Regions from separate parts of the Paenibacillus sp. NRS-1782 genome, predicted to be linked through region 2. Evidence: predicted binding sites of a transcription regulator. Region 2 holds the regulator's gene; the other holds the start of a gene.

Region 1 (11,914 bases), on a different contig from region 2:
GTGTGAATGGAACAATGCAATAGGTGCAAAATTTATCGCAGCCGTACATAATGTTCACCCAAGCCCGCATACCCTCACGCTTCTTAGGCAGGTTCTCGATAATGTCGCCTTCCTTGGACCACACCTCGACCACCATTTCTTTGCTGAAGAGTGCTTCCTTGACGAGCTGCGGCAGGCGGTGGATATTATGGGTACCAAAAATCATGTCGACAAAACCGTGCTTTTGCAAAATCCGGTTGACGACACTCTCTTCCTGCGACATACAACCACATACGCCGAGCAGCATACCTGGCTTCTCTGTTTTGAGATGCTTGAGGTGACCCAGCTCACCAAATACTTTGTCCTCCGCATTTTCACGGATCGCACATGTATTCAGCAAAATGATGTCCGCTTCCTTACGATCCTCTGTCGCCTGATAACCCATTTGCTCCAGCAATCCTTTAATCGTTTCGGAATCATGCTCGTTCATCTGGCAACCGAATGTGTACACGATGTAATGCTTTCCCTCACCGATATGCTTCAGCTCATCCGGAACTGCATTATCGTACAATACCTGTACATCCTCTTTACCGCGTTGCTTTTCTTTTCTATGATTCGGCTCCGCCATAATATTGATTTCACGTCCGCGAATGCGGATCTTCTTGCTATGCTCATCCTGAGAAATGATCTTTGCATCCGAGAAATCAAAATATTTGGAGTAATCTTTCGTTTCCTTGTCCATTCCTTTGGTCGCTCCTTACACCATCTATTTCACGCCAATTACGCTTTTACTGTATCTTTGCATATGGATAGATCTCTTTTAAGCCCGTAAAAACTCCTTTGAAAAACGCATTACACTAAATTATAGCATGATTTATAAGCCATCGCCATATATCCCCGTGAACGCATAATGGGTACGCTGAGAATCTAATGTCCATATTTTTATGGATGACCATTTTGAGAATCCTTAGTATGTAAAAAAGCCCGACTCTTTAGCAAGAATCAGACCCTTTGCCTTTCGGCATTATATACGTATATTAGTCTACGATTTCAGCGTTGTCACCGTTTTTCACGCCGGCTCCGTTCGCTTCATCTGTATCAATGTGCATATCCAAAGCAAAAGAATCGGACACACGCGCAAGAACATTTTCGAATACAAGACCACGTTCGCCGCCGACACGTACTTTAAGCAACTGCTTGTCCTTAATGTCCCATTTCGCTGCATCAGACGTATGGAAATGAATATGACGGGCAGCTACGATTACGCCCTCTTGCAGTTCCACTTCTCCAGCTGGTCCTTTTACTGTGATTCCTGGTGTTCCGTCAATGCTGCCAGATTCGCGTACAGGCGCTTTTACACCGATAGCAAAGGAATCTGTGCGAGAGATTTCAAGCTGGGAAGCCGGACGAGCTGGTCCCAAAATACGAACCTTATCAAATTGGCCCTTAGAACCAATTACGGCTACCGTTTCATTTGCAGCAAATTGTCCTGGCTGGGATAATGGTTTAAATTCCGTCAGTTGATATCCTGCTCCGAACAAAATTTCAATATGCTCTTGAGTCAGGTGAATATGGCGTGCGGAAACGCCGACAGGTACGATTTTACTCATCGTATGGTCACTCCTTTTCTCTATACAATACTTTACACATCTATGCTATTATACGCCTACTTTGCCAAGAAAGAAAAGGAAAGCGGGACAAAGTTCCGTTTTTCGCCCTATTCAGCCTTTAATATCGTGAACTGTCATTTTAGCGAACAGAATAAAGAACAGCATGATTTCAGCTACGATGAGATGAGAGGGAACAACAATAAATATGTTAAGAATAAACAAGACACAGAGGACCCCAGTTAAGAAAAAAATGACTCTAAGACTTGGTTTAAGATGACTTAATCTGTAGCGATGGAATACCAGCAAAACCGACAAAAAGTAAATAAGTACAGAAGCAAAGGTAAAGCAAAGTACAAAGATATAAGCTACTTGTCCCAAAAACAAGAGCTGTATCGAAGCTGCTAGCATGCTAAGTGAAAGATAAATAAACAAATGACCATACATAATCGTCTGCCCTGCTGTTTGTTTTGATTTATCTACGTGCTTCTCCATATTCTCAAAATATTGCCACCAGATTGCGATGACTAATACAAAAGCCAAGGCAGCAAATACAACGGAAGAGACTGTGAAATGATCAGATTGTAAAACAGAAAGCATACTGATTACCGATTCGCCAAGCAGGATTAAGGTGAATTGTGCAAAGCGCTCTAATAGATGCTCCGTATGGATAGGTGTGATCACCAATTTTTTACGACCCATCAAAGGAACCAGGATATCAACAGCAATGCCGACATATAAAATCAAATATCGAACCCAGGATTCAAAAAAGAGGGAGAAACTGGAGATGACTATTCCGATCCAAAAATAGGTACCGAAAAAACGAGCTGTTTCCTGTTTATGACCCGTTTCTTTGGGTGCCGATAGTAAATATTGAACGGCAGTCAAGCCTCTTAAACCAATATAGCCAACAAAAAAAGATACATAATACGCGTCAAAATCTATATTCAGGCTGGCGGTCATAATTAACACGAAAAACAATTGCAGGATCATAAAGATTCGATGCGTCATACTGTCTTGACCAAAACGGTTGTTGTAGACCGTTTGCCCCACCCAAGCCCACCATATCGGAATAAAAATCAAAATAAACTTTGCCAGATGCTCCAAAGAAATACTACCATGTTCAACGTGTAGTAAAACATGAGTGGCCTTGGAGACAGCGGCTACAAACAATAAGTCATAGAAGAGTTCAAGCCAGGTAACCTTTTTTATCAACATTATGTAATGGAGCTCCCCTCTGACAAGGCGGTACAGCATGGTGACTCGTCAGGCTCATCCCAAGGTATGTCATATTTCAGCAAGCGTTGTTTTAGCACCATGCAATACTAGGATGCTCCAATTATTTCGTAATATAACTCACATTGTCAAGGGTATTAAGCAACCAAATGTATATTACATATAGACAAATAATCCATTTTTATCTATATGTACTCTTGATTAAAGCTACTGAGGGTATTATGAAATTGATTCATTTAAGAAGGCATTTTGGAAGGCAGATTTGTTTGTAAATATTCCAGCGCATGTCCTCCCAGCCACCCCTTGACCAGCTCCTCAGAATAATGCTTCAGCAGCAGTTCTGCAAAACCCGGATATTTCCCCGGATGCTCCAGCCCTTGCACATGATACTCAATACCGTCAAAATCAGATCCGAACATCAAATGACGTTCGCCGCCTAGTGAACAAATATGTTCAATGTGTGGCAACAAATCCTCAGCGGTCACCGTACCCTGCTCTTTGAGAAACATTGTGACGAAAGTCAAACCAATCTGTCCGTTACGCGCGATCAACGCACGAATCTGTTCATCCCGAAGATTACGTGTGTGAGGACATACAGCGAAGGCGTTGGAGTGCGAAGCAATCGGCGGTTGAGCTGCCTCCTCCAGCACCTCCCAGAAGCCTTGTACAGACAAATGCGATACATCCAGTAGCAAACCTAATTCATTACAGCGCTTGACCAACTCATGCCCCTTGCGAGTCAGTCCGCCACCCCTCTGCTCCATAATGCCGTCAGCAGCCCAATTTGCATAATTCCACGTCAACCCGATCAATCGGATTCCCAAGGCATAGCACAGTTCAGCATAAAACGGATTTCCTTCCAGCGCTTCCACTCCCTCCAGCGATAGCAGAGCCCACGGTGATCCTTGATGTTGTTTTATTTCATTTCCTTCCGGATGTCCCACTGATGTATCCTTACGTTCTTCCAAGTCTTCCCTCCACAATAGCGGCTTCAACCCGACAGATGGGGATATTATATGCTGTCTGAACAGTTCAACCTGACGAATTATATGCTCAAATCTTGGCGTACCCAGCACCTGGGAAATATATATAGCGAATGTCTGCAAGTTCACATGGCCTTCTAACAAACGCTCTCTTGTAACATCAAGCGAGGGATGACTGAAATCCACCTGCGGGTTAAGCTGCATCTTACACAACACATCACAATGCAAATCGGCAACCGACCATTTCGTGTGTGGTTTACTGTTCATGCATCTTACCTCCATTCATAGATTACAGCGTGATGAAGTTATCTTACAATCTATGTAATAAAGGGCGACTTCCATGCAAAAAAGCCCGTTTACACCATCGTAAACAGGCTCAACAACTAACATTTATTATCTTGGCTCTACAATCAGCTTGATTGCAGTCCGGTCTTCTCCGTCAATAACAATATCCGTAAAAGCAGGAATACAAATCAAATCCACTCCGCTTGGTGCGACAAATCCCCGGGCAATGGCTACAGCTTTAATGGCTTGGTTCAGTGCACCCGCTCCAATCGCCTGCAATTCGGCATTTCCGCGTTCACGCAGTACTCCTGCGAGTGCGCCTGCAACTGAATTAGGATTGGATTTTGCTGATACTTTTAATACATCCATAGTAAGTACCTCCCCTGGGAATGATGATGGTTTGATTCCACTATTAGATGTTATTCGAGGGTCAGCAAAAAATTCCTGCTTTTTGGTGACAGTTTTTCTTATTCTTTCCTTAAGCAGTTTTCAAAAAAGGTTAATCCATCCGCCATTCATCTTCTTTGAGTCTAATTTTCTGAATTTTACGTGCCATACCGTCGTTGTCATTCAACTCTACGCTAACTGCGTGAAAATGCCATTTTCCGTTGTCCGGTTGAAAACGTACCGGAAGCTGAGTCTGAAACTTCTGCAACACGGCGTCTCTCTGCATGCCAAGTACTCCTTCATAGGGACCTACCATGCCTACATCTGTCTGGTACGCAGTTCCTTGCGGTAAAATCGTATCATCGTTGCTCTGCACATGGGTGTGTGTACCAACAACAATTGAAGCACGGCCATCTAGATGCCAACCCATAGCGATTTTTTCCGACGTCGCTTCCGCATGAAAATCAACCAAAATGTGCTTATGCTTCTTGCGCAATTCATCTACGATCTCATCTGCTGCGCGGAACGGGCAATCAATGGGTGGCAGAAAGGTTCTGCCCTGCAAGTTAACGATCGCCAGCTCCTTGCCTCCACCTTTCACCACGGTGTAGCCTCGCCCCGGCGTTCCTGGCGGAAAGTTTGCCGGACGTATGATACGCGGCTCATCATCTATAAAATCAAATATATCCTTATTGTCCCATGTATGATTACCCATAGTAATACCATGTACGCCCCAATCAAAAAATTCTCTCGCGATGGCTGGAGTAATACCTCTTCCTGAAGCTGAATTTTCCCCGTTCACGATAATGATATGCGGGTTGTATTTTGATTTTAGCGAAGGGAGATTTTCCCTTAATGCCTTTCTGCCTACACTACCGAAAATATCTCCAATAAATAGTACGTTGATAGAAAACCCTCCCTGGTATGCCTTACATAATGAAAAGTGGCCCTACAAACAGCGGCCACTTTTCGTTAAATTGCTTTTATTTTGCGTATTCTACCGCGCGGGTCTCGCGAATGACGGTAACCTTGATATGCCCTGGGTAATCCAGTTCATTTTCAATCGTTTTCGTTATATCACGAGCCAGTCGGAATGCTTCCGCATCATCAATTTTCTCTGGCTGCACCATGACGCGAACTTCGCGTCCAGCTTGAATGGCGTACGATTTTTCCACGCCTTCAAAAGACTCGGAAATGCGTTCCAGCTTCTCAAGACGACGGATGTACGTCTCCAGTGTTTCACGCCGCGCTCCCGGTCTTGCTGCCGACAGGGCATCTGCCGCCCCAACCAGCATAGCAATCACTGAAGTCGCTTCGCAGTCGCCGTGATGTGAAGCAATACTGTTGATGACGACCGGGTGTTCCTTGTACTTCTTCGCCAGTTCCACGCCAATTTCAACGTGTGATCCTTCCACTTCGTGATCCAGCGCCTTCCCGATGTCATGCAGCAACCCTGCTCGTCTTGCCAGTGTAATGTCCTCGCCCAGTTCTCCGGCCATCAGACCTGTCAAGTATGCAACTTCCATCGAGTGCTTCAATACGTTCTGTCCGTAGCTTGTACGGAACTTGAGACGTCCCAGGATCTTGATTAAATCCGGATGCAGGCTATGCACACCCACCTCGAAGGTGGCCTGTTCGCCATACTCGCGGATTCGTTCATCCACTTCTTTACGAGATTTTTCCACCATTTCTTCAATACGAGCCGGATGTATCCGTCCGTCCGCTACGAGCTTCTCAAGCGCAGTACGCGCAATCTCTCTGCGAATCGGATCAAATCCGGACAAAATAACTGCTTCCGGCGTATCATCAATAATGAGGTCAATTCCCGTAAGGGTTTCAAGCGCACGGATATTACGGCCTTCACGTCCGATAATCCGGCCTTTCATTTCTTCGTTCGGCAACGTGACCACGGAAACCGTCGTTTCCGCCACATGGTCCGCCGCACAGCGTTGGATGGCCAGTGTGATGATTTCACGAGACTTTTTGTCCGCTTCCTCTTTGGCCTGTTGCTCAATTTCCTTAATCATCTGAGCGGTTTCATGACGAACTTCCTGTTCTACGTTGGACAGAATAATACCTCTCGCATCTTCCGTCGTCAGATTGGAAATACGCTCCAGCTCAGTTACCTGACTCTTGTAAATCAAATCAATCTGCTGCTGGGTTTCATCGATTCGTTTCTCTTTGTTGGCCACTTGTTCTTCTTTACGTTCCAGCGATTCCAATTTTTTATCCAGCGATTCTTCTTTTTGCAGCAATCTTCGTTCCTGTCGTTGAATTTCATTCCGACGCTCACGAGTTTCTTTTTCAGCTTCGGCACGGATGCGGTGAATTTCATCTTTCGCTTCCAATACCGTTTCCTTCTTCAGTGCTTCTGCCTCTTTTTTCGCGTTCTCCACGATTTGCGCGGCAGCTTCTTCCGCACTGGAGATTTTAGCTTCTGCAATAGATTTGCGAATAAAATAACCAATCCCGAACCCAAAGAATAACGCGGCTACAGCAACGAGAACGAACCAGATCGCAGTCATCATCATACTGTTCACCTCCTCGTTGGTTCCTCCAAGGCATTCCTTGGGACTTTTTGCAATTGTCACATTAGCTTTGATCGTCAAACTAAGATAACGGCATGCGGCCGTTTCATTTCATATGCACATGCTTTCACATGTACAATTCCGCTTGGCATAGCGGCATCACTTGTTATTTGGCGATGAGAACGTACCCGTGGACTCCACTTTTTTGGAAGGAAAAAGGGTGTTCCACAAGCATCGTTTCATATATATTTTATTATTTGACAAATGGCATTGTCAAGGGAATGCAAACTTTAGTAGATTACCATGTGGCTTTCCATGTGATAACCAGCTTATCCTATTCGCTTATTCCAGCTAATGGATGCCCGGCTGTTTAACAGCTATTCATCCCACAGCGATAATTCCTCGTCATCGGAAGCCCCGTCTTGCTCGGCCATCGTAAGATGATTGACTACGCGGCGTGTCATTTCCCCCGAATATCCGCGTCTCATGAGAAAGGGGTACGTTTTCCGTTTCTTCTCCATTATATCTCCACGCACCTGATTCCATTTTTTGCGTCCGACTATCAAAGCGCTCTCCCATTCCTCTTGATCGCTGACCTCACCTAAAGCTTCCCCGATAGAGGCTTTAGAGATGCCCTTTTGACGCAGTTCCTGTCTTACCCACATCTTCCCCTTCCGCTGGCTCGTTACGCGCTGCCTTGCCCACTGACGAGCGTACAGATCGTCATCCACAAGTTGCTCCCGCTCCAAACGGTTCAATACTTCATCAATAACAGCTTGACCCATTTCCTTTTGCGTCAAACGCTGCTCAATCTCCTTACGTGTACGTGGCTTTCGTCCCAAATAACGAAGCGCGTGCACGTATGCCTGTTGCTTTTCGTCCGCCAGAACGATTTCTTCCAGTTCCTTTTTGACGAAAGTCGTCCCTTTGAACATATTGTACTTGATCATTACATCTTCCAGTACAGACAATGAATACAGGCCAAAATGAATCGTGTATCTTCCGCGTTTCCTCCCCTGCCCCTGTTCCACCCTCGTAACCATCAATTCCTCATGATCAGGAAAAAGGGAAATTCCTTGCTGCTCATTTTCCTTCGAAGTGTGTTCACCTTCAGCTTCCAATTGCAATGTGTTTCCCCCACTTTGATATACACGAAAGCAAGCTGAGAACGCCCGCCACGCTAAAGTAAAATGTAGCTGACACCGCAGGCCACATTCGATGCAAAAATGCCCTGCACAACTGTGCAGGGCATCAGAATCATGCTATTCAAACGGCTGTGTCATACCCCTGGCTCCAGTTCACAAACCAGGATTCACCAAGATTTACTCGAGCTCCAGCAATTCCTGTTCTTCCTTGGCTTGCTGTGCCAATTCTTCTTCTGTCGGCGGAGCTACCGTCGCAATCAAATTGCTGGCCACCCGAATTTTTTGTTCGATCGTACTAGCAATGTTCGGATTTTCCTTCAAAAATTGCTTCGCATTTTCACGTCCCTGACCTAGTCGTTCACCTTCATAGGAATACCAGGCTCCGCTCTTATCGACAATGTCATACTCCGTACCAATGTCGATCAAACTGCCTTCCTTGGAGATACCTTCACCGTACATAATATCCACTTCCGCCTGACGGAAAGGAGGTGCGACTTTGTTCTTCACCACTTTAATACGTGTGCGGTTACCTACAATGTCATTACCACTTTTCAAGCTTTCAATGCGGCGAACATCCAAACGAACTGTAGAATAAAATTTCAGAGCTCGTCCACCTGGTGTCGTCTCAGGGTTACCAAACATAACACCTATTTTTTCACGTAATTGGTTAATAAAGATAGCAATGGTATTCGACTTGTTAATAGCACCGGACAGCTTACGCAATGCCTGCGACATTAAACGGGCTTGAAGACCAACATGGGAATCTCCCATTTCACCTTCAATCTCCGCTTTTGGCACAAGTGCCGCTACAGAGTCAACAACAACAATGTCTACCGCTCCACTACGTACAAGCGCTTCGGCAATCTCAAGTGCTTGCTCTCCTGTATCTGGCTGCGATAGCAACAACTCATCAATATTGACACCCAACTTGCTAGCATACGACGGATCAAGCGCATGCTCGGCGTCGATAAAAGCGGCTTGTCCGCCTGCTTTTTGTACCTCTGCTATAGCGTGAAGAGCTACTGTTGTTTTACCAGATGATTCTGGTCCATATACTTCAATAATTCGGCCTCTCGGGAAGCCACCCGTTCCTAACGCAATATCCAAAGCAATCGAACCACTGGGAATTGTTTCCACTTGCATGTGGGTGGACTCACCCAACTTCATAATGGAACCTTTACCGAATTGCTTTTCTATTTGACGGAGCGCCATATCCAGCGCAGCACGACGATCTGACAATAAACTCACATCCTTCGTTGTTTGTACTTTAATAATACCTTGTTTTGACACGCTTGCCAAGCATTTTTTCGAACATACATTCGTTTTTTTGTTTACGCAGTTCTCTTCTATACTTCCATCTGTCTCTTAAATCAAAAAAGAACCGCAGGCAAAAAGGCTTTTGCAACGGTTCTTCCGATAGTATGATTATATCATTAATCGTTTACCTAAAACAACTCTATGAAAACTCGTGTCGGATACAGATCATTAAGAGAGCTTCTCATTTTCCACCAGTCTGCGCCATAATCTGTACAGGATTGCTTTAACAGACCGCAGACGAATCGTTTCACGGTTCCCACTCAGCTTCAGCTCGTATACCTCAGTCTCCTTATCACGCTCAGCAATACCGATATAAACCAGACCAACCGGCTTCTGCTCAGAATATCCGGGTCCAGCTACACCTGTAACCGAGAGTCCGAAATCAGTGTTCATGACCAATCTTGCCTGTTCAGAAAGCACAAGGGCTACTTCCTCGCTTACTGCGCCGGGCGCATTGTCCCCCTCCAAATAATCATGAGGCACGTTGAGCAGCTTTTTCTTCAATTCATTGGAATAACACACGATACCGCCCTGAAACATAACTGAGCTGCCCGGAACGGAAGTGATGTGCTCCATCAGCATTCCACCTGTGCAGCTTTCTGCCGCGCTGACAGTCAGTCCGCGATTGGACATCAAATCCACAATAACCTTCTCCAGCGTGACGTCCTCGCTCGCATACATGTATTCCGAAAGGCGCCGCTGAATTTCTGCTTCTGTAGCCCCTAGCTTGACCAATGCCTCGCTCTCGTTGGCCGCCTTGGTGGATATACGGATTGTGACCTCTCCCTCCTTGGCATAAGGAGCAATGGTCGGGTCTGTCTGTGATTTGATCAGATCCAATAAGCGGGTTTCGAGAGCTGACTCGCCGATTCCTGCAAACTTTAGCATTTTCGAATAAATCGGCAGTTCCTCACCACTCAGTGCTTGCTGGAGCAACCAAGGTTTCGCCTGATTCTTAAACATCGGTTTGAGTTCCTTCGGCGGTCCAGGCAAAACCACATAATATTTACCATCCTGTGCAATCGCATCGCCAACAGCCAGACCTGTCTCATTTTCAAGAGGGGTAGCCCCTTCAATGGAAAGCGCCTGACGCCGATTATTTTCGGTCATTTCCACCCCGCGATTACGGAAAAACTGTTCCAGCTTATCCATAGCGAGACGGTCTATATGCAATTTACGCCCCAGCACAGCGGCGATTGCATCTTTCGTCAAATCATCCTGAGTCGGTCCCAAACCGCCCGAGAACAAAATAATATCCGCACGCTTCTGAGCCAGACGCACCGCTTCCTGAAGTCGATCCATGTTATCGCCAACAACCGTCTGAAAATATACATCAATCCCAATCGTAGCCAACTCTTGCGACAAATATTGGGCATTTGTGTTCACAATTTGTCCGAGCAATAATTCAGTTCCTACTGCGATGATTTCAGCTTTCATCGTTTCTGCCTCCTGTAGAGCGAATGTTGTGGGAATTATGCAAAGAAACAGCAATAAGCAAACTCCCTATCGCTGTTCCCATGAAACTTATCCTATTAGACCTTGGAGGAGCGGAGTAAATGACTGTTCTTTACAAAATAGTCAATTCCCGAGTAAATAGTAATAAACGCAGCCGCCCATATCGTTATTAAATCAAACGGAATACCCAGAAAGACAAACGGAAAATTATTAATGAGCAACGCTACAATGGCAACAATCTGGATAATGGTCTTTAATTTGCCCCAGTTGCTTGCAGCGACCACAGAGCCATCCAATAAAGCAATTTGACGCAGACCAGTAACCGCAAACTCACGGCTAACAATGACAACAACAATCCACGAATCAATCTTGCCCATTTCCACCAAAGAAACCAAAATAGCAGTTACCAGAAGCTTATCCGCAAGAGGGTCCAGTAATTTCCCCAAGTTGGTGACCATGTTATTTTTACGGGCCAAGTATCCGTCAAGACCATCCGTGCTGGCGGCTACGAGGAAAATGATAGCCGCCATCAACTGATTATACGGCAGCTCGAAAGCTCCGATCTCAATCGGCGGCGGATAGAAACCAAAATCCACCAGCAAGGCCAGCATCATCACCGGGATGAGGCAAATCCGCGTTATTGTAATTCTGTTGGGTAAATTCACAACACACTCTCCCCTGATTATCGTACTTGATTAAAAATGGCAGTTTTCGGATTGAATTCAATCCTATGTAAATCGTTTTGACTACCGCTATACACCTGATCATCTGCATTTTCGTTACAAGTATAATATGGTGCAAAACGCATGTCAAAATAACCTGCCGCGCATCAAGCATCATTTATTCTTACAATATGCATGAGGGAAAACGGCTTTATTTCATATTCGTAAATTGAAGTTCCAATGGTAAATCAGCTTTGCGCAATAACTGAATGACTGCTTGTAAATCATCCTTGTTTTTTCCGGTCACGCGGATCTGATCGCCTTGAATCT
Region 2 (11,914 bases):
CTCCTGTTGCTTTTATGCTAATAAGGACATGCCGGGCCGAATACATTAATAGGGTAAGCTGTGCCTGAAGAAATGTTGAGGTGATGGATGCATGAACGGACGGGGAATCGCTGCGGGCAAGCGGACGGAGGAAAGACCTTCCAGACAAATCAATGTCGTGCTGCGTAGCCCGGAGCCGATAGCTTCGGTAAATGTTGATGAGACGGATGCAGTAACTTCGACCAAGTCGCAGGCGTTACCGCAGTATCTTAGTCTCTATCAGGAAATTCAGAAGGAACTCGATCATCTCGTCGGCTTGGATAACATCAAAGACCTGGTATTTGAAGTATATGCTTTTTTGCAAATTGCCCATATGCGTACTGATGCGGGGCTGTTGAGTAACGCGCACGTATATCACATGATTTTCAAAGGGAACCCAGGTACAGGGAAAACGACGGTGGCCCGCATTATCGCTAAAATGCTGCAAAAAATGGGGGTACTGAGCAAGGGCCATCTGATTGAGGTGGAGAGGGCTGATTTGGTAGGCGAGTATATCGGACATACAGCGCAAAAAACGCGGGATCTGGTCAAGAAGTCTCTGGGTGGAGTGCTGTTTATTGATGAAGCCTACAGTTTGGCGCGGGGAGGGGAAAAGGATTTTGGAAAGGAAGCTATTGATACCTTAGTAAAATCCATGGAGGATCAGAAAAATCAATTTATTTTGATTCTCGCTGGATACTCGGGAGAGATGGACTTCTTTTTGCGTACGAATCCTGGATTGCCTTCCCGTTTTCCCATCCAGCTGGATTTTCCGGACTATACCGTGGATCAGCTTATCCAAATTTCCGAAATGATGGCCAAAGAACGGGATTATATTCTTATGCCTCAGTCCATACTCAAAATGAAAGAGTATCTGTTGAATGAACGCAACGACAGTATTCATGCATTTAGCAACGCACGTTATGTCCGCAATGTGATTGAAAAAGCGATTCGGCATCAGGCTGTCAGGTTGCTCAATCAGTACAGAAGCGGGCAGCCGGGAAAGCAGGAGTTGATGACGCTGCGTCCAGAGGATTTGAAAATGGACAAAAGATAGGCGATAATAGAAATCTGAATCACATCGAATTGTATAACGTCGAACGGGGGCCGGCCTGAATATCAGGTCGGTCTCTGTGCGAGAGTTAATATGGAAAATAAAGGAGCAAACAATATGGCGAACTCCACTTATGATACACAAACCGAAATGCAGGATAAAGCGGTACTTGTCAGTCTGATTACGGATGAAGTCAAACGTTCTGGGATTAATACAGAATACTCTCTGAATGAACTCGTGAAGCTGGCCGAGACCGCTGGTGTTGAAGTGCTTAGTGTTTTGACCCAGAACAAGGAAGCAAAGGATTCCAAATGGTTTATCGGTAAAGGTAAGGTAGAGGAACTGCGTGCGGCAGCCGAGGAATTGGGTGCGAATACGGCTATTTTTGATCAGGAGCTTTCGGGGGCTCAGGTGCGAAATCTGGAAGAAAGTCTGGATCTCAAAATTATCGACCGTACGCAGCTTATTCTGGATATTTTTGCTCAGCGTGCGAAAACACGGGAGGGCATTATTCAGGTTGAACTGGCGCAGCTGTCCTATTTGTTGCCCCGCTTGTCTGGACACGGCAAAAATCTGTCACGACTTGGTGGCGGTATTGGAACACGTGGTCCCGGTGAAAGCAAGCTGGAGACAGATCGTCGTCACATCCGTGATCGTATCAGCGATTTAAAACGTCAGTTGGAGGAAGTGACCCGTCATCGGTATTTACATAGAGAGCGCAGACAAAAGAGTGGTATTGTGCAGGTAGCGCTTGTTGGCTATACCAATGCGGGGAAATCGACGCTGCTAAAGCAATTGACGGCGGCTGATGTATATATTGAGAACCAACTGTTTGCGACGCTGGACCCTACCTCCAGAACGATGGAACTGCCGAGCGGCAAAGAGATTATTCTTACGGATACCGTTGGTTTTATTCAAAATCTGCCTCATGATTTGGTTGCTTCTTTCCGTGCTACTCTGGAGGAAGCTAATGAGGCTCATCTTATTTTGCATGTGGTAGACGCTTCTTCGGATATGCGTGACGAACAGATGAAGGTCGTGGAAACGATTTTGGAGCAACTGGGAGCGGCGGACAAGCCGCAGATCGTATTGTTTAATAAAAAAGATGCTTGTACTCCTGACCAACTGGAAATGCTTCCTTCCGGCGAGGGATATTTGAAAATCAGTTCATTTGACGAAAGTGATCTGCTGCGTCTTCGTGAGCTGATTCAGGAGCATCTGAGCGGAGATACGCTGAGATTCCGTATTCCGGCGGAACGTGGGGACTTGACATCGGTGCTTTACCGGATTGGGGATGTACTTCTGACCGAGTATGATGGTAATGATGTCATTTATGAGGTAGAAGTTCAGCGAGGCGAGTATGAAAAATATGGTCATGTCCTCAAGGACTTCACAGAAGGATAACTTCTGATGACGTTTTTAGGTCAATTCAATGATAAATGCACACCATTCCGAGGGAAAGATGTTATAACAACAATAGCCTAAGGCTGCGTAAAGAGAGAGGGTCACGAAGGTAAAATGGTAGTTTTTAGTCCGGAAATCCAACAAATACAAGAAACAGCAGAACGCAAAATACAGGAACGGCTACAGCGCATAGATCATATTGTAGATGCAAATCAGTGGAAGGTTATTCAGGCATTCCAGCGGAAGCAAGTGAGCGATTTTCATTTTGCCGGCTCTACGGGATATGCGTACAATGACCGAGGGCGTGAGGTACTGGAGGAGGTCTATGCCGATGTGTTCGGTGCGGAGGCGGCATTGGTCCGCCCGCATTTTGCCTCGGGAACTCATACGATTTCCACTGCTTTATTCGGCGTTCTACGTCCAGGTGATGAGCTGTTGTATATTACGGGGCAACCGTATGATACGCTTCACAAAGTGATCGGCAAGCCCGGCGATGGGACCGGGTCATTGCAGGATTTTGGCATTACTTATGGAGAAACAGCGCTGACAGCAGAAGGTAAGGTAGATTGGAAAGCAGTGGAGGCTACAATCCATGCCAATACGAAGGTGATCGGCATCCAGCGTTCACGCGGCTATGATTGGAGAGCTTCCTTTAGTGTGGCAGATATCGAGGAAATGACAGCCCGTGTAAAGGCGATTAAACCTGACGTTATTGTCTTTGTGGACAATTGTTATGGTGAATTTACCGAAAAGCTGGAGCCTACGCAGGTCGGTGTCGATTTGATGGCAGGTTCACTGATTAAAAATCCCGGCGGCGGCATTGCCGAAACGGGAGGATATATTTGCGGTAAACAGGAGTATGTTGAGCTGGCAGCCTACCGCTTAACTGCGCCTGGAATCGGTGGTGAAGTAGGGGCCATGTTAGGTACCACGAGAGGTATCTTTCAGGGCTTATTTCTTGCTCCAACACTGGTTGGGCAAGCGGTTAAAGGAAGTATATTCGCAGCTGCGGTCTTTGAAGACATGGGATTTGAAACGAAACCTGCCTGGCATGAGGAACGCACCGATTTGATTCAGGCCATTTCTTTTAACGGACCGGAGCATTTAATTGCTTTTGTCCAAGGAATTCAGCGTGCTGCCGCTGTGGATAGTCATGTGGTACCGGAGCCGTGGGATATGCCGGGCTACGAGCATCCGGTTATTATGGCTGCAGGCACTTTTATACAAGGAGGAAGTCTGGAATTATCTGCAGATGCTCCGATTCGTGAACCCTATATTGGTTACATGCAAGGGGGGTTAACCTACTCTCATGTGAAATATGGAGTGCTGATGGCCCTACAAACCATGAAAGATCGTAAATTATTGTGAGTTTTTCTAACATGTCATTGACACTTTGCATCAGCTAAATGTACAATAAGGTGAATAATAGATCACTGGAAGGTTGATGACAAATGGGCGACGAAATTCGCAGAAACATGGCCTTATTTCCAATAGGTATTGTCATGAAGCTAACGGACTTGTCAGCACGTCAGATTCGTTATTATGAACAACATAACTTGATAGTTCCTGCCCGCACGTCGGGTAACCAACGTCTTTTTTCCTTTAATGATGTAGAGCGTTTGCTTGAAATCAAGGCGTTGATTGAGAAGGGTGTTAACATTGCGGGAATTAAACAAGTCATGAATCCGGTCACCAAGGAATCGGAAGAAGCAACAGTTATTACTGCAGATACGGAAGTTAAACGTCGTGAAATGTCCGATACCCAGCTTCACCGCTTGCTGAAACAACAGCTTGTGGCAGGTAAAAGACCGGGACAGGTATCCCTGATCCAAGGTGAATTATCACGTTTTTTCAATAAGAGATAATATATTGCCTGCATTTTGGCATACTACCGCTTTACTTGCAGACCAGGCCTCATTATTTAAAAGGATTATGGAACAGCTGATTTGTAATACTCGTTACAGAAAGGGAGAGGTTAGTGTGAGTTATACCAGAGAAGATATTCTTCGGATTGCCAAAGAAGAAAATGTTCGTTTTATTCGTTTGCAGTTTACAGATTTGCTTGGTACGATCAAGAACGTAGAAATTCCGGTTAGTCAACTGCCAAAAGCGCTGGATAACAAAATGATGTTTGACGGTTCTTCCATTGAAGGTTATGTGCGCATTGAAGAATCTGACATGTACTTATACCCTGATCTGGATACATGGGTAGTTTTCCCTTGGGTAACCTCGGATCGTGTAGCTCGTCTGATCTGCGATATTTATAAGCCGGACGGAGTTCCATTTGCCGGCGACCCGCGCGGTATCTTGAAACGTGTACTCAAGGAAGCAGAAGAAATGGGTTATACTTCGATGAATGTCGGACCGGAGCCTGAATTCTTTCTGTTCAAAACCGATGAAAAAGGCGAACCGACTACAGAATTGAATGACCAAGGTGGATATTTTGACTTGGCACCGATGGATCTGGGTGAAAACTGCCGTCGGGAAATTGTTCTTAAGCTTGAAGAGATGGGCTTTGAAATTGAAGCGTCCCATCATGAAGTTGCACCTGGACAGCATGAGATTGACTTTAAATATGCGGATGCAGTTAAGGCTGCCGATCAGATCCAAACGTTCAAGCTCGTTGTTAAGACGATTGCACGCCAGCATGGTCTGCACGCCACCTTTATGCCAAAACCTTTGTTTGGCGTGAATGGCTCCGGTATGCACTGTAACCAATCGTTGTTCAAGGACAATGAAAACGTATTTTATGATGAATCAGACGAACTCGGATTGAGCAAGACGGCCCGCCATTATATGGCTGGTATTCTTAAGCACGCACGTGCGATGGCAGCAATCACGAATCCAACGGTGAATTCATATAAACGTCTTGTACCAGGTTATGAAGCTCCTTGTTATGTTGCCTGGTCTGCCAGTAACCGTAGTCCGATGATTCGAATTCCGGCATCTCGTGGCTTGAGTACCCGCGTCGAAGTTCGTAATCCTGACCCGGCTGCGAATCCTTATTTGGCACTGGCTGTGATGCTGAGAGCCGGTTTGGATGGTATCAAACGTCAAATGGCTCTGCCAACTCCGATTGATCGTAACATCTATGTTATGTCTGAGGAAGAGCGGATTGAAGAAGGGATTCCAAGCCTGCCAGCAGACTTGAAAGAAGCTTTGTCCGAGCTTATTCGAAGCGAAGTTATCTCTGACGCTCTGGGTGACCATGCGCTGGCTTACTTCTATGAGCTTAAGGAAATTGAATGGGATATGTACCGGACCCAAGTGCATCAATGGGAACGTGATCAATATCTGACGCTTTACTAAAATGTGGAATCCCTTGGCGCTCTAAGCGTTGAGGGATTTTTAGTTTGGGGGCAGTGAGTAAAATTATATGGCGGGAAACCGCATTTTTCAATTGGAGGTACTAAAAGAATTGCAAGGAAGAGTTTGCGAGTTGGATCGAAGCCCGTAAGCAAGAACATCGTGTATTAATACTATGTTGTCCTGTCTCTTTTGGCTGATTGTATTTTATGATTTTTTTGATCGTTTGTATCATCCTAAATAATTAAAGAAGAGAACCTGTATGAATTGGAATGAAATTCTAGATACATTTTTCCATGATCCGGGACTTATCAACGAAAAGTGGGAGGAAGATGGTATTTTCCAACTCGTGAAATATGAGTTTTTTTGAAATATGGCTCTTAGAGCAATAAACATATTGTAAGGAAACGTGCGAAAAATATTTACCCAGCATAATACATAAAATATTCCAAATAAACAGGTAATTGTATTTCTATACTGTTATAGCAAATATAGAATTATAGTGTTGGTTACAATGGTGAGAAGGGGATATGTGTTATGTGGGAGCCTATACGGTTCTTGCTTTTTTCTAATGTTGAAACATTTGCGGCGTTTGTTTTAATGCTTACTATTTTCAGAATCCGAGCTTTAGATTTTATCTGGCCTGCATTGTTTATCGGCCTGATCATGAATTTGCAAAGTCTGGTGTTAAGAGAAGAAATGTCGTTGTCTTTTTTTGCTCCGAGTATAAACATTATATTATTCACATTATTGATAACTACTGTTGTAAGGATGCCTATTATTTGGTCAGCTATTATATCCATTACAGGTACGTTTTTGTATACGCTGCTCCAAGCAATAATTATAGTAATGCTCTTTGGTACATTGACATCAGACATGGAGACCTCTCCAGAGGGATCGTTAGCTCAAGCGGTAACCAGTGCATGGGTATTAGCTATATCATGGTTAGTATTTAAATTCAAAATAGGCTTTACAGCAGATTATGAAAGCTTGCGTTTTAGGTGGGAACATGTACTTGTTGTTATTTTAATAATTGGGGTACTAGGCGCTAGTACATTTATGTTCTACGTCAATAATTTTCCTCTGAGTATTTTATTTATAGGTTTGGCATCTGGAATGTTCCTGTACTATGCGCTAAAAACGGAGCGTGATTATTATAAAAAATCTTGATTCTATTGCTCTTGATATTGCAACTCATATCAAAACAGTTGTACCGGATCATCCATCTTCTATTGCGGTTTTAAAACATGGAGTAGCCGTTGTGATTAATACAGTTTCCATCATTTTGTTAACTATTGGTATTTCATTTATTACGGGGAAGGTGCAGGAAACTGTACTGGCAATGATATCTTTTTCTATACTGCGTCAAGTTGTAGGAGGAATACATTTAAAGAGCAATATAGTATGCATTGTTGTCTCTACAGCTTTACTTACTGCCCTGTCCTTTGTGAATTTAAACTATAATTGGATAGTTATTACTTCGATATTAAGTATAATACTTGTCTTAGTTTATGCTCCGTCTAGAATAGACGGGAAGACTCGTATATCTAAACGGCACTACCCATTGTTAAAAATTTGCGGAGTTGCAATAATAACACTTAATTTGTGGCTGGCTTTTCCGGTGGTAGCGGCTAGTTTTTTTGTTCAGAGCTTAACATTAATAGAGAGGAGGTGCGAAAAATGAAAAGTCCTAAATTTAGTAAATTTAAGATTGGCATGTACTACAATGCTGCCATATTACTTACTTCACTTGCAGTTGTATCAGTGAGTACAGCGAGTTTGTCTTGGATTCACAGTCCCGAACCACCTGAAGAACTGTTGAAATAAAGTGGGAGATATATGAAATGCTAAACTTAACCGTCTCAGCTGATGATTCTCGAGGTATGAACAAGGGCGAAAACATACCAGTGGACAAGGTTCTTTTTATATCTAAAGGACGTAAGAGGGATCAGATTCTAGTTCACACATTCGAAAAAACATATTACATGATCGGCACCCTAAAGCATTGGGAAAGCTTTCTAAATAATAATGGGTTCCATTTCTTGAATGTGGATAGAAGTAATACACTGAATGTGGAGAAGGTGAAAATTGTTAATGGCATTTTCAAAGACGCTTACTTTGAATGTGAGATAACAAAAACGTCGAAGAGGTGTCCGATCTCTTATCACCGATTTGGCGAGGTTATAGAGGAAATGGGTTTCATAAATTCGAACATAATTTTCACTGGAGTTGCTACTAGATAGCGGCTCTTTTTTTTCAAAACACTCGACTTATTCGAATCATAAGAGACATTCAGCACCCTGATTTTTGTTCAGAATCTAAAGGATCATGATCATACAGTAAAGATAAAGACACAATAGTTCAAGGAGGAGAATAGACATGAAAAAAGCTTTTTTTGAATTTTCTCAGGGCTGGGATTTAAAGTGCCACTTTTTATTGTACAACTTCCGTTTTACACTAGAATGTGGCACAAAAAAGCGGGAAGAAATCCTTCCCACTTTTCGCTTAAAAACAATCATTATCGTCTGCGTTGTCTATCATTTACACTAAACAGATTAACAGCCAATGCGTTACCTCTAGCACGTGCAATAGCTCTCTGATTTGAACGGATGGATAATCCTCTTCCTCTCACGTGACGTTTGAAATGTCTTTTACACATGATATCACCTCCCTTCACAAGAAATGAAGGTACGGATGAATTTTAGAAGTGTTTATGCTTACGGTTACGTTTGGAAATTTTGATGTTCAATGCATTGGTGGCTAGTGCGTTACCGCTTCTTGTTTCGGCGGATGCGGCCTGAAAGACTTTTACGACCAGAAATTTGTTCTTGCCGATACGATGCTTATACGTTTTGACTCGATTTTTGATCATATGCTTATCTCCTTTGCTAAGGTCTACTTTATTCATATGCCAGTAGCGCTAGCATGTATCGGCATAAATCTATTAAAAGCAAAAAGAAGCTATCACCTATGATTCTAATATTCAGAAACTAATAAAGTATGGAGATACAGAATGTAAAAAAACTTATGCTTACCTGTCTTATCTTTTCCCACTTTATATTGTAGGAGAAAGTTCCAGCAGATTAGCATAAGCAGAATAGTAAAGAATGAAGTTAGTAGGTATAAACCGTCTATCTATGGGCTATCAAAGGAAAAAGAATAGCTGTGAGAAACATTTTGTGTACATAATATCAATACAAAACCGGCTTGCCATGGGCAGCCGGTTTTGTTGTAGCGGAAGAATAACGGGGCTGAAAAATGAAAAATTAGTGGAAGTCCCGGAAGAGTCCTACAACCTTACCCAAAATACTGACGTGCGTCAGACGAAGCGGTTCAAAGGCCGGATTTTCCGGTTGAAGTCGAATATGATCTTTTTCCTTGTAAAAAGTTTTAACAGTAGCCTCGTCCTCGTCTGTCATGGCCACGACAATATCGCCATTATCGGCTGTCTGCTGTTGACGTACGATGACATAATCTCCGTTGGCAATACCAGCTTCAATCATGCTTTCTCCTACAACAGATAACATGAATATTTTATCCTCACCAACAAAATGCTGGGGAAGAGGAAAGTAATCTTCAATATTTTCTGTTGCTGTAATAGGCAGACCAGCTGTAACTTTGCCGACGACCGGAACACGACTAATTGAGTAATTAATCAAGTTGCTGTTATCCGATTCGTCTTGGCCGAGTAACTCGATGGCCCGCGGTTTCGTTGGATCACGACGAATCAGTCCCTTTTTCTCCAGACGATCCAAATGACCGTGAACCGTAGAACTGGAGGCCAATCCAACAGCCTCACCTATTTCGCGTACAGAAGGGGGATAACCCTTTAGACGCACTTCATTGCGGATAAATTCAAGAATGGCCTGCTGGCGGCTTGAAATCTTAGACATACCGTATCAACCCCATTTAGTAACGTTTGGGAAAATTATAGCATAGAACCTCCGTTCGTACAAACGTAAGTTCTAAATAATCCCTAAAAAACAATCGCGAACTTTTGTTCTCTTTTCTATTGAACAAAACAGATGTTCGTGTTATATTGTGAAAAACATAGGAACAAACGTTTGGAGGACGTAGACAATGATGAAATATAGCACATATCAAAGTATTTTTCCAATGAATTTAGAAAAGATGCAAAATGTCCGTAATGAGAGAGAGGCACAGCTTGTACGGCCCATTTCTAATAGTCTTCTGTCCAAACTTCTTATTCTGGTTACCGTTTTCTGGATTGCGGATGCAGGTGTGCTGACGGTATTCGCGGCCCCTTCGGTTTCTAATGAAGAGGTAACCAAACTTATTGTACAACCTGGGGATACATTGTGGCAGATTGCCTCCAATCATAAACCGGAACGAATGGATACAAGGGTATATATAGATGGAATTGTTCGGATTAACGGACTGGAAGATCGGGGAGTGCAGGCAGGCCAGCTTTTAAAGCTTCCGCATTTCTGATCTGTCACGATTGATTAGAGCTTGTCAGAGGACGTAATGAGGGAACCTTGACAAGCTCTTTTCTACATGTCAAAGTGTATTATATCTTTGCTTATATGGAGGGGACAGAATTTGGATATAGACAGCTTGGTACAGCGCATCAATGAATTGGCTCGCAAAGCAAAAGCCGAAGGATTGACTGAAGAGGAAACAACAGAGCGCGCCAATCTTCGGGAAATTTATTTGGATAACATTCGCCGTAATTTCCGGCAGCAACTTGATACGATTGAAATTGTGGACGAAGATACGTCGAAGGGAAATGGTGGGCTGACGCATTAATGTCGCTAAAGCGGCTTAGCCCGCGTAATTTGCTTTTCGTTTTTTTAAGGTATCTATTTTGGTATCTATATAGATTAGGATGGGTGGCAATTGTTTTTAAGCAATATATTTGGGAAGGGAATTGAGAGATGGCCCGATCATTTGAAAGAAAAGTACGCAAAAACACAGCGCATTTGAATAAATCGCGCAAAAAACAAGGCATCCAAACCATTAGTGGTGCCGGTTCTGCAATGGATATTTTCCGTGGACGTAATATTACCGTGCCAATCATGTTGGCTGGACTTGCAGTTCTGTACATGCTCATGAGTTATTTTTTGACTAAGACTGGCATGCGCGGCATGGACTGGCTTGTATTTGGCTTGTATTTGATGCTGGCAGTTATCTTTTTCATACGCCGTCCTTATTTGAAGGTTGGAAAGAGCACGCTGTATATGTTGAAGGGTGGCAGAGAGCGTCCAATGACGACAGAGGATATGAAAGCCATCAAGATTGAAAAGGGTTACGTAACGGTTGAAAGAAAAGGTAAGGGTGGCAACTTTATTTTTACAAAATCACTGGGCCGTTATGATACGGATGCCATTGCAGAGCGGCTTGAGAAGTTTGCGCTATCTAATCAGGTTCAAGTAGACAAAAAATAGCGACTTCTGTTGGTACGAATCGTTTAAATTGTTTGTGGACCTGTAGCCTCTGTAAATAAGGTCGCATGATGTTATTTCATATAACACATTGCGGCCTATTGATTAATATGGGCACATAATAATTGGAATGCTTGTAGGCTCAACATGGGAGAACAAGCGTACATATAAAGTGGAAAGAGAGTGGATAATTCAGATGACGATTCAGGCGGTAATGTTCGATCTTGATGATACACTTCTGTGGGATGAGCGTAGTGTAGAAGAGGCATTTGACGCGACGTGCCAGACAGGTTCCCTGGAAGCAGACGTTGATCCGAAGGCTTTGGAAGAAGCAGTCCGCAAGGAAGCGCGTGCTTTGTATGAGTCTTATGAAACCTTTAGTTTTACTCAATTGATTGGCATTAATCCGTTTGAGGGATTGTGGGCGAATTTTAAGTCAGGAGAGCAGCCTGAGTTCCGGCAATTGGAACAGTTGGCCCCTGCTTATCGAAAGGAATCTTGGCGTAGAGGTCTGCAACAGTTGGGGATAGATAATGAAGAGTTAGCGCAAAAACTGGCAACGCAATTTGCCTTGGAAAGACGCACCCGTCCCCATGTTTATGAAGAAACATTTGAGATTCTGGAGCAATTAAAGGGGAAGTATAAGCTTCTTTTGTTGACAAACGGCTCCCCTGATCTACAGCAGGAAAAGCTGGATGGGGTTCCGCAGCTAGCTCCATTTTTTGAT

The links. The regulator LexA, encoded in region 2, represses DNA repair genes until DNA is damaged. The targets are predictions, from matches to a motif close to CGAACATATGTTCG.
Region 1: recA (recombinase RecA) is a predicted target of LexA. The motif match lies at 9,459-9,472, and genes of this name have one in related genera.

What each region holds. Positions count from the first base shown of each region.
Region 1 is NZ_JBITPH010000013.1:537-12,450, reverse strand. Features, by position in the region: gene miaB (tRNA (N6-isopentenyl adenosine(37)-C2)-methylthiotransferase MiaB) at 1-721, opposite strand, end outside; gene pduL (phosphate propanoyltransferase) at 1,017-1,589, opposite strand; gene ACIFQM_RS04955 (low temperature requirement protein A) at 1,701-2,804, opposite strand; gene ACIFQM_RS04950 (dipeptidase) at 3,059-4,072, opposite strand; gene ACIFQM_RS04945 (stage V sporulation protein S) at 4,199-4,459, opposite strand; gene ACIFQM_RS04940 (TIGR00282 family metallophosphoesterase) at 4,590-5,384, opposite strand; gene rny (ribonuclease Y) at 5,461-7,005, opposite strand; gene ACIFQM_RS04930 (regulatory protein RecX) at 7,383-8,132, opposite strand; gene recA (recombinase RecA) at 8,328-9,389, opposite strand; gene ACIFQM_RS04920 (competence/damage-inducible protein A) at 9,636-10,904, opposite strand; gene pgsA (CDP-diacylglycerol--glycerol-3-phosphate 3-phosphatidyltransferase) at 11,000-11,587, opposite strand; gene ACIFQM_RS04910 (YajQ family cyclic di-GMP-binding protein) at 11,796-11,914, opposite strand, start outside.
Region 2 is NZ_JBITPH010000009.1:59,321-71,234, forward strand. Features, by position in the region: gene ACIFQM_RS02475 (AAA family ATPase) at 92-1,075, shown strand; gene hflX (GTPase HflX) at 1,190-2,476, shown strand; gene ACIFQM_RS02485 (aminotransferase class I/II-fold pyridoxal phosphate-dependent enzyme) at 2,591-3,844, shown strand; gene ACIFQM_RS02490 (MerR family transcriptional regulator) at 3,928-4,341, shown strand; gene glnA (type I glutamate--ammonia ligase) at 4,457-5,785, shown strand; gene ACIFQM_RS02500 (hypothetical protein) at 6,320-6,952, shown strand; gene ACIFQM_RS02505 (accessory gene regulator ArgB-like protein) at 6,930-7,466, shown strand; gene ACIFQM_RS02510 (cyclic lactone autoinducer peptide) at 7,463-7,609, shown strand; gene ACIFQM_RS02515 (LytTR family transcriptional regulator DNA-binding domain-containing protein) at 7,627-8,025, shown strand; gene ACIFQM_RS02520 (hypothetical protein) at 8,162-8,332, shown strand; gene ACIFQM_RS02525 (hypothetical protein) at 8,484-8,654, opposite strand; gene lexA (transcriptional repressor LexA) at 9,049-9,675, opposite strand; gene ACIFQM_RS02535 (LysM peptidoglycan-binding domain-containing protein) at 9,866-10,234, shown strand; gene ACIFQM_RS02540 (DUF896 domain-containing protein) at 10,346-10,552, shown strand; gene ACIFQM_RS02545 (hypothetical protein) at 10,681-11,190, shown strand; gene ACIFQM_RS02550 (HAD family hydrolase) at 11,384-11,914, shown strand, end outside.